Regions from separate parts of the Vibrio sp. AH4 genome, predicted to be linked through region 2. Evidence: predicted binding sites of a transcription regulator. Region 2 holds the regulator's gene; each other region holds the start of a gene.
The links. The regulator PurR, encoded in region 2, represses purine synthesis genes. The targets are predictions, from matches to a motif close to TNANGNAAACGTTTNCNTNA.

Region 1: a site for PurR is predicted at 1,414-1,433, ahead of MKA69_RS01495 (NCS2 family permease). Genes of this name have one in related genera too.
Region 3: a site for PurR is predicted at 1,981-2,000, ahead of purE (5-(carboxyamino)imidazole ribonucleotide mutase). Genes of this name have one in related genera too.

What each region holds. Positions count from the first base shown of each region.
Region 1 is NZ_JALAIV010000001.1:288,135-291,416, forward strand. Features, by position in the region: gene gpt (xanthine phosphoribosyltransferase) at 1-63, opposite strand, end outside; gene MKA69_RS01495 (NCS2 family permease) at 101-1,393, opposite strand; gene MKA69_RS01500 (hypothetical protein) at 2,035-2,193, opposite strand; gene MKA69_RS01505 (aminoacyl-histidine dipeptidase) at 2,272-3,282, shown strand, end outside.
Region 2 is NZ_JALAIV010000001.1:2,650,901-2,654,182, reverse strand. Features, by position in the region: gene MKA69_RS12170 (TfoX/Sxy family DNA transformation protein) at 1-537, opposite strand, end outside; cyclic di-GMP riboswitch class I at 652-737, opposite strand; gene purR (HTH-type transcriptional repressor PurR) at 896-1,906, opposite strand; gene torD (molecular chaperone TorD) at 2,262-2,921, opposite strand; gene torR (two-component system response regulator TorR) at 3,146-3,282, shown strand, end outside.
Region 3 is NZ_JALAIV010000001.1:928,356-931,637, reverse strand. Features, by position in the region: gene MKA69_RS04430 (type I DNA topoisomerase) at 1-213, shown strand, start outside; gene MKA69_RS04425 (5-(carboxyamino)imidazole ribonucleotide synthase) at 287-1,420, opposite strand; gene purE (5-(carboxyamino)imidazole ribonucleotide mutase) at 1,424-1,909, opposite strand; gene MKA69_RS04415 (L-threonylcarbamoyladenylate synthase) at 2,078-2,635, shown strand; gene hemF (oxygen-dependent coproporphyrinogen oxidase) at 2,654-3,282, shown strand, end outside.

The DNA.
Region 1 (3,282 bases), 2.4 Mb from region 2:
CTGTGCAAGTTCACGGCAGTAATGCTGCATATTGTCCCAGGTGATAACGAATTTTTTGCTCATGTGATAAACCTAAATTGAATTTTTATAATTTCTTCTCTTACGCTGCCAAAATGTATTTGATGACAAAAATGGCTGCCATCACCCATACACTGAGGGAGACGCTGCGTCCTTTACCACTGAAGAGTTTGATCGCCGCATAAGCAATGAAACCCAGTGAGATACCTTCGGCAATTGAGAATGTCAGAGGCATCATCAAACAGGTGACAACAGTGGGTGCCGCTTCAGTCAGGTCACGCCAATCAATGCTCACTAAACCTGACATCATCAGAATAGCTACATAGAAAAGTGCACCCGCTGTTGCATAAGCTGGGATCATACCCGCTAGTGGCGAGAAGAATAATGCAAGAAGGAACAAAATGCCAACCACCACAGCGGTTAACCCCGTACGTCCACCTACCGCGACACCGGAAACACTTTCGATGTACGAGGTAGTATTTGAAGTACCCAGCAATGCCCCAACGGAAGTCGCGGTAGAATCCGCTAACAGTGCGCGATTTAGGCGAGGAATTTTGCCATCTTTTTCAATCAAATCTGCTTTTGTCGCTACGCCCACCAAAGTGCCTGCGGTATCAAACAAGTCAACAAATAGGAAAGCAAACACCACTGAAATCATCCCCAATTCAAAGACTGAAGAGAAATCCAGTTGCAAGAACGTCGGCGCAATGCTTGGTGGCGCTGACATCACACCGCCCCACTGTACATCACCGAAAACTAAGCCAAGGCCTGTCACCGCTAAAATGGCAATCATCACCGCACCTTTTACGCCACGGTATACCAAGCCAATCGTCAGGAAGAAACCTACCGCGCCCAATACCGCATGCAATGAGGTGATCGCACCGAGTGAAACCAGTGTCGCTGGGTTATCGACGACGATACCCGCATTTTTTAATGCGATGAAAGCCAAAAATAAGCCAATACCCGCTGAGATGCCGGTACGTAAAGAATGCGGAATCGAATTGATGATCCATTCACGAATTTTGAACAGGCTGAGTAGGATAAACAGCACACCAGAGCAAAACACAGCGGCCAGTGCCACTTGCCATGTATGCCCCATGCCCAGAACCACACCGTAAGTAAAGAAGGCGTTAAGCCCCATACCTGGTGCTTGGGCGATCGGATAGTTGGCGATAAAACCCATGATAAAACAGCCAATCGCTGCAGCCAAACAGGTCGCGACAAACACAGCTCCGCGATCCATGCCAGCATCCGACAAAATCGCTGGGTTAACAAAAATAATGTAAGCCATGGTCAGGAAAGTGGTGACCCCAGCGAGGATCTCAGTACGCACGTTAGTGCGATATTCACTGAGTTTAAAAAGCTTTTCCAGCATGTTCGAATCCTTTAAAGATAAAAAGTAAACGGTTGCGTAAACGATTGGCGGCGATTATAGAGTTATCAAATAACAAATTCCAGACACAATTCTGACTGCACGCTGGTTTTCTAAGCAAACGAGGAAAAGGCCGAGGGCTAGGAAGGAAAATTGAGCTTCACAAACAAAATGTTGCGATCAACATCGACAGTTATCTCTGTATAGCGCAAAAAAAACGCCACCTCAACTGAGATGGCGGTGAATCATATCAACCAAATTTGGTTGCCAATAAATTCTAATTTAGGGGTGAACAAAACTTGTTCGAGACGCAAAAAATTTGCGTATTAGTAGCCGAAGCTACGAGGGTATGCAAAGTTACCGGTATACACAGCGTGTTGATTCCAGAACATTACAGACGATAAACCTTTATTCATAACTATCACCATTAAAATCAAAAACTGTTTACTTGATTTCTCGGTTCCATGGAGGCGATAAATCGGACTCATCCTTTGAGCGTTTTTTCTTCGCTAGCGAAGTTGTACACAAATATACCACTAAGAAATTTAATTACAATAAAAATGGTGATTAAAATCACAAAAATCATTTTATTTGATCTCCATCAGCATAATGAAGTAATTAAATTACAGTTTTATAAAGTTAAATTACACCAAAAGTGCATAGCGATGCATTGCATTAGCCAACCAAGAGGCTTTGCGCTGTTCAGCGGCATAATACCAAAAACGTAAAACCCACATTCCTAGCACTTTTTGACCTACACCACCGCCTAGCTCGGTGATATGCTGTGCAGCGAAAGTACCCACCTGTTATAGGTAAATTCTCTACCATGAACGAACTTGGCTAAGAGAATAAATGGGAAAACCTACAGTAAGGAGTCATCTGTGTCTGAGTTCCAAACCGAAATCAGTAAGTTATCGTCAAATCCTATTTGGCCTTTTTTTGCGACCATCTGTTCCATTCCACACCCTTCAAAACATGAAGAGGCGTTAGCTCAATACATCATTGGTTGGGCAAAGGAACAAGGTTTCGCTGTACGTCGTGATGAAACAGGCAACGTCTTTATTAAAAAGCCAGCGACACCAGGCATGGAAAATCGTAAAGGTGTGGTACTTCAAGCACACATTGATATGGTGCCGCAAAAAAATGAAGACACAGTGCATGATTTCACCAAAGATCCGATCCAGCCTTATATTGATGGTGAATGGGTTACCGCTCAGGGCACTACGCTTGGCGCGGATAATGGTATCGGCATGGCTTCTTGCCTAGCAGTACTGGCCTCCAAAGAGATCCAACATGGTCCAATTGAAGTTCTGCTGACTATTGATGAAGAAGCGGGCATGACCGGCGCTTTTGGCCTCAAAGAGGGTTGGCTGGAGGGCGACATTCTGCTCAATACCGACTCTGAGCAAGAGGGCGAAGTTTACATGGGTTGCGCTGGTGGCGTGAATGCCGAGTTTGCTTTCCCTATTGAACGTGAAGCAGTTCCTGCTGGCTATGTGGGTCGTCAACTGACCTTGAAAGGCTTGAAAGGCGGCCATTCGGGTTGTGATATTCACACTGGCCGCGGTAACGCGAACAAACTGATGGCACGCTTCTTAGCGGGACATGCCAAGGAGTTAGAACTTCGTTTAATCGAATTTCGTGGCGGTAGCCTGCGTAACGCTATTCCACGTGAAGCGTTTGTGACGGTGGCACTGCCAGAAAGCCGAGTCGCCGAATTAGAAACACTGTTTAACCATTATACTGACTTACTCAAAGCGGAGTTGGGTAAGGTTGAAACCAGTCTGGTGACTTTCCTTGATACCAAAGAGATCAACGCTCAAATGCTGACATCTGGTACACAGCAACGTTTTATTGCCGCGCTCAACGCTTGCCCCAATGGCGTGATCCGC
Region 2 (3,282 bases):
ATGTTTACCTTCGATTGCTCCCTCTAAAGCCCATAACAGCTCAAGGCTAACCTCTGCCGAATGGGTACGTTGAATGGCTTTATATGCTTCAACAGAACCGAAAGAGTGCAAAGACTCGACGCTTTCGATACCGGCTTTCTTGAGCATTCTTTCCGTTGCTAAACGCAAGTTGGGAAGATCTTTCAAACGGTCAGGCTTTGCTTGTGCTTGTGTTTCACGTTCGGTCTTAGCGACCTCAAGCGCAATACGAGCTTCACTTAAGATAGAGGCTGGATTACTCCAACAATCATCAGGTAGAGCGTAGTACTTAGTCACGACAGGAAAGCCACGTTTTTTATAAACATAAGGTTCATAACCTTGCTGTTTGAACTTTTCGATTGTGGCATCGTCTGCACGGATGTGCAGCGTATCGTTAACCACAAGCGCAAACATAGTTTCGTCGACGAAAATACCAAAGCCACCAAACATTGAACGAGATTTCACACGTCCTAGCTGCTCAAAGAGCCGCATTGAATCTTTTAATACTGGTTTATCCATGCTGTTAGTCTCGGAGTATTGTTACATACGCCACCAAATCAGGTCCGAGAAAATTAGCAAAATCATGCAACTGCCGTGTCAATGATGAGTCAACATAGTGTATGCATTTTTGCCATCGGTAACCCCGCTACCTACCTATGTTCTGGTTTAGGCCGGAGGCTTTGCGTCCCACTCTTTCGAATGGTTTGCCCTGTGCGTGACATTTTTCCTGATAAAAAATAACCAAACTTGGGTCATTCTCACATACTGATATTTCAATTGTGAGAATGAGCCATGTTAATAATACTCGCTCTACATTAGTTTTGTCATATTTATGTGACAAGCTTTCAAATATAGGCTCTGTGAATTGTCAAGAAAGTTAGGATTTTGTCAAGTCTTTCACAGTGTCGCGTTCGACGATCTCAGGATGCATCTCGAAAATTCGGCGCTCGTGTTCTTTATCTTTAATACGCTCTAAAAGAATTTCGAACGCATTTTTACCCACACGACGCTTAGGTTGGTGCACGGTGGTCAGTGGTGGAGAGAAGTATTCGGCCAGTTCGATATTATCGTAACCAATCACGGATATTTCTTCAGGAACACGAATTCCTTTTTGTTGCAAACGGCTCATAAGACCTAATGCCATGGTGTCGTTGAAGCAGAATACGGCAGTTGGACGCTTATCCATAGCAATGATTTTGTCGGCAGCAAGGACTGCGGTATCACACTCAAAATTACCTTCTAGAATCCAATCTTCATTCACGGGTAAGTGCGCTTCAGCCATCGCTCGGCGGAAACCTTGAATACGCTCTTGGCAAGCGGCTTTGACAAAATGACCACTTAAACAGGCAATGTCTGTGTGTCCACGATCCGTCAGATATTTGGTCGCGAGATAGCCACCTTCCTCTGAGTTATCGATGATTTTATCAGCGTGCGACGTTTCTGGACCCCAATCCATGATCACTTTTGGAATGTCTTTGTGAGCGTCGAGCATTTCCTGCAGCTCTTGAGTCAGGTCTGAACACATGACTAAAATGCCATCCACACGTTTTTCGGCCAGCATGCGAATGTAATCACGTTGTTTTTCATAGATGCCGCCCGTGTTACACAGAATCAAGGTGTAGCCTTGACGGTAACAGTAGCTTTCCACACCATCGATCACTTCAGAGAAAAACAGGTTTGTTGATTGAGTCACTAGCATGCCAATAGTGCGTGTAGTGTTGCACTTCAAACTACGTGCGACCGCACTCGGTGCATAGTTGAGTTGCTTAACCGCTTCCATCACTTTCTCTTGGGTGGTTTCTGCCACAAAGCGAGTTTTGTTGATAACGTGAGAAACGGTAGTGGTAGACACGCCAGCAAGGCGCGCTACATCTTTAATCGTAGCCATAGAGTGTTCCTGTCGATGACTGCTGATGCCAGCGAATGTTATTGGTTAATTAAATCAGCAGAAGTAAGGCGAGACTGAGCGAATCTTCACACTCTGTGCGGCGAGGAACCACATATACCGTACGTAAAGCGCTTCAATCATTATGCCTAAAGTAATAAAAATACAAAAACCGCCAAGAAACAGCGGTTTACATTTTTATTCGTTTTTATCGTTTGCGGGTGGATTTTAGACTGCAAATGTATCCACCGCAACGAAATTCATTCATCAAACTTTAAGTTCTTTCACAATTGATTTGTTTATGCCCCTGACTTTTTGCAACAGCAAAGTGGGCAGCTTAAAAATCGCTACGTTGTGATTAAAGACTCTGGCGAAGCTCATCAATGTAACGTTGATCTTGTTGTAAAAAAGCCAACGTTAGTCGAGCCGCCGCCGAGTAGAAACCAAATGCGTCAAACTGTGTACAACGTTCAACAAAAACGGATAACCAACTCAATAAGTGTTGAGCAATAAAATCAGATTGTGCTTTGAGAGCGGAGTTAACGTCAGAGCCTTCTTGATTCGGGTTATTGCTGATAACAAGATGCGCAAGAAAGTCGAGTTGAATCGCGAGATGGTCGGCGGGCTCATTAAGGTTCGGATCCACATTCACGTTATAGTGGCTCAGTAACTCACGCATGAGTTGTGCCGGTTTGCCATTGAGTAACCCTTTGTCAGTGTAGACAGAGGCATAGGGTAGCGCTGAGTCACGATCGGACTTTAAAAATAGATCACAAAAATCAGCGGCAAGTTCCAGTTGTGCATCTTGACGATCTTGCAAGCGATTGAGTGCATCAATCAAATGTTTCACTTCCGTCGCTAAGCTTTCTTCATCGGCTAGTCCGGTTAAGAAAGTACGGATTTCAGCTGAGTGATAGTGTGCGATATCTTGTTCAGTCAGCTCTTTAAAAAAGAGACTCGACAGCCACCAGTAAATTTCTGCGCGTTTTTCATTGAGGATATTCAGTTCTTGGATCATGTTTGCACTCCCAATCGATTGACGCTTAGTCTAAACCATAAAAATGAACAGCTATCATGCAAGATATGACAAGTTGTGAAAAGAAAAGAACACGTTGTTAATCTGTTAAATAAAGCTTGCGTTGCATCAAGGAAAAGTGGGGTTTCTCACGATATTCCTCGAATTATTAACAAATGTGAATAGAATGAGTGAGCGATAAATCCCGTTATTTAAAATGGTGCACTATGAGTTATCACGTACTTGTGGTTGAAGATGACCTCGTCACCCGTAGTAAGTTAAGCGGTTACTTTCAAAATGAAGGTTACCAAGTAACAGAAGCGGAAAGTGGCGCACAAATGAGAGAAGCACTTGAGCTCAATGA
Region 3 (3,282 bases), 1.7 Mb from region 2:
GGCAAAGGTCATCTCATCGAACGTAAATCTCGCTTCGGTAAACTCTTTTATGCTTGTGATGCTTACCCTAAATGCAAGTTTGCGCTCAACGCTAAGCCGATTGCTCAGGCTTGTGCCATGTGCGGCTTTACGGTGATGGTTGAGAAAAAGAGCGCGGCAGGTATCCGTTATCAGTGCGCCAATCGTCAGTGTGGGCATATTCAGGACAGTTAACCTCGGTTTTTGCCCATCGCATAAAAATTAAAGCCGCGTTAGACGCGGCTTTATTGCATTAGTGAAGTATGGATTAAGGCTGAATTTCCTTTGCTACTGCGTGTACGGCAGGAAAAGCCTTCTCATCTAACACGGTCGCTAATTGGCACAGTTTACGTTGCAACTCACCACTGTAATCGGCGGTCACATTGATGTGTCCCATTTTTCGCCCTGGACGTTTGGCCTTACCGTACCAGTGTACATGGCAACCTTCCATTGCCAATACTGAAGAGGGGAGTTGGTCTTCACCAAGGATATTGATCATTGCGGTTTCACGAACCAGTTTGGTGCTACCCAGTGGCAAACCACATACCGCGCGTAAGTGATTTTCGAATTGGCAGGTTTCCGCGCCTTGTTGAGTCCAGTGACCGGAGTTATGAACTCGTGGTGCGATTTCATTGATCAGTAACTTGCCTTGCACTTCAAAAAATTCCAGCGCTAATACACCGACATAGTTAAGCTGCTCAGCCACCGCTTTAAACATCGCTTCCGCTTGGGTTTGCAGTTCGGGTGCATCAATCGCAGTTGACAGGCTTAGCACGCCTTGGGTATGGACGTTTTCTGCTAAAGGATAAACCACAATATCACCTGCGACGTTGCGAGCACCCACTAGTGATACTTCGCGATCAAAAGCCACAAATTCTTCTGCCACAATCGCTTGTTCTGGATTTGCTTCAAGATACTGTGCTAACTCACCCCAGATATTGTCGACCTGAGCTTGTTCTTTTAAACGCCATTGCCCTTTGCCGTCATAGCCACCGAGTGCACTTTTCAGCACCATAGGCAACCCAATCTCAGAGATGGCTAAGGTCAGATCGTCTCGGCTACGAATAATTGCATAGCGAGCATTCGCCACTTGGGCACGATCTAATAAGGCTTTTTCTAATCGACGATCGCCACCGGCTTTGATCGCTTCAGCACTTGGGTAAAGCTTGCCGCTGCGAGCACAGAGATCGAGGATCGGATGGGGAATGTGTTCAAACTCAGCCGTGATCACGTCCGCTTGCTCAATCGCTTGCCCCAATCCATGGCCGAGCACGGTTTGAGTTAAGGGATGTACAATGTTTTCGCTACCGACATCAAACGCAATCGTCTCAATATTCAATGGTGCTCCGGCTAGAGACATCATGCGCGCCAGCTGGCCAGCTCCCAGAACTAAAACACGCATCCGTTATTCCTCCGCTGGATTTGGATTGTCTAACACGGACTGTGTTTGCTTGGCGCGGAAGGCTTCTACCTTGCTCATCACTTCTGGGTTGTGAATGCCGATGATTTGCGCGGCAAGTAATCCCGCATTCGCGGCACCTGCTTCTCCAATCGCTAAAGTACCCACCGCAATACCTTTTGGCATCTGCACAATTGAGTATAAGGAGTCGAGGCCAGACAGAGCGCGTGATTGAACGGGTACTCCGAGAACCGGTAGGCTTGTAAACGCTGCCGTCATTCCCGGCAGATGCGCCGCACCGCCAGCCCCAGCGATGATCACTTGTAAACCACGTTCTTTGGCGCTTGAGGCGTAATCGGCCAGCAGATGAGGAGTACGATGTGCCGAAACCACCTTGGTTTCATAAGCGACACCAAACTGGTCAAGCATCTCTGCTGCGTGTTTCATGGTTGGCCAGTCTGATTTGGAACCCATGATAATACCGACTGTCATCTCAAACTCCTTCAGTGTTTAAATTGGTCGGGTAAACCCGTATTGCGGCGCATTATACGGGGATTCTTATCTCAAGCAAACGTTTGCTTTTTATTGGTGGCGAGAATCACTGGTCAATCGCCATACTATTTGTACACTGCTATTGAGGAATAAAGAGGAGTCAATAAAGTGGGCAATCTGCAACAAGCGGTTGATGTGCTGCAACGTGGCGGTGTGATCGCTTATCCGACCGAAGGGGTATTTGGTTTAGGCTGTGATCCGGACAACCAAGCTGCGATGCTGCGTTTACTCGCGATCAAGCAACGTCCGATTGAAAAAGGGGTGATCTTGATTGCCGCAAACTATGAGCAGTTACGCCCTTACATTGATGAAGACCAACTGACAGAACAACAATTGCTGCAAGTTTTGGCTTCTTGGCCCGCTCCTTTAACTTGGGTGATGCCCGCAAGTGTTGATACTCCAAGCTGGGTGCGCGGTCAGTTTGATACGGTGGCGGTGCGAGTGTCTAATCATCCATTAGTGCAGCAATTGTGTTTGGCGTTTGGTAAACCATTAACGTCAACCAGTGCCAACTTGAGTGGGCAACCGGCTTGCACCACACGGCAAGAAGTGGTGGCTCAGTTAGGAAATCAAATTGAGACCGTGTTGGAAGGTGAAACCAGTGGCCGTTGTGGCCCGAGCGAAATTCGCGATGCACGCAGTTTACAAGTGTTAAGACAGGGATAACCCTGCGCAGGAGAGAACGTGAAGTCAAACATAGATAAACAAGCAGTGAAGAGCTTTTTGCTGCAGTTACAAGATCAAATTTGCCAGCAATTGGAAGCCGCAGATGGCCAAGCGCAATTTATTGAAGATGCGTGGCAACGTGAGTCGGGTGAAAAGTTGGGGGGCGGTGGCCGTACCCGAGTGATGCGCGATGGTGCCGTTTTCGAACAAGGCGGTGTGAATTTCTCCCATGTGTTTGGTGAACAGATGCCGGGTTCTGCGACGGCCCATCGTCCAGAATTGGCAGGTCGTCGTTTTGAAGCCATGGGCGTTTCTTTGGTCATGCATCCGAAAAATCCGTATGTCCCAACTTCTCATGCCAATGTGCGCTTTTTTATTGCTGAAAAAGAGGGCGAAGCCCCGATCTGGTGGTTTGGGGGTGGTTTTGACCTTACGCCGTTTTACCCCTTTGTTGAGGATTGTCAGTTCTGGCACCACACTGCAAAAAATCTCTGCGCACCTTTTGGTGCGGACATCTATAACCAGCATAAAGCATGGTGTGATCGCTACTTCTACTTACCGCACCGCAATGAAACACGCGGCATCGGTGGATTGTTTTTTGATGATCTGAATGAGTGGCCATTCGAACAATGTTTCGCCTATATGCA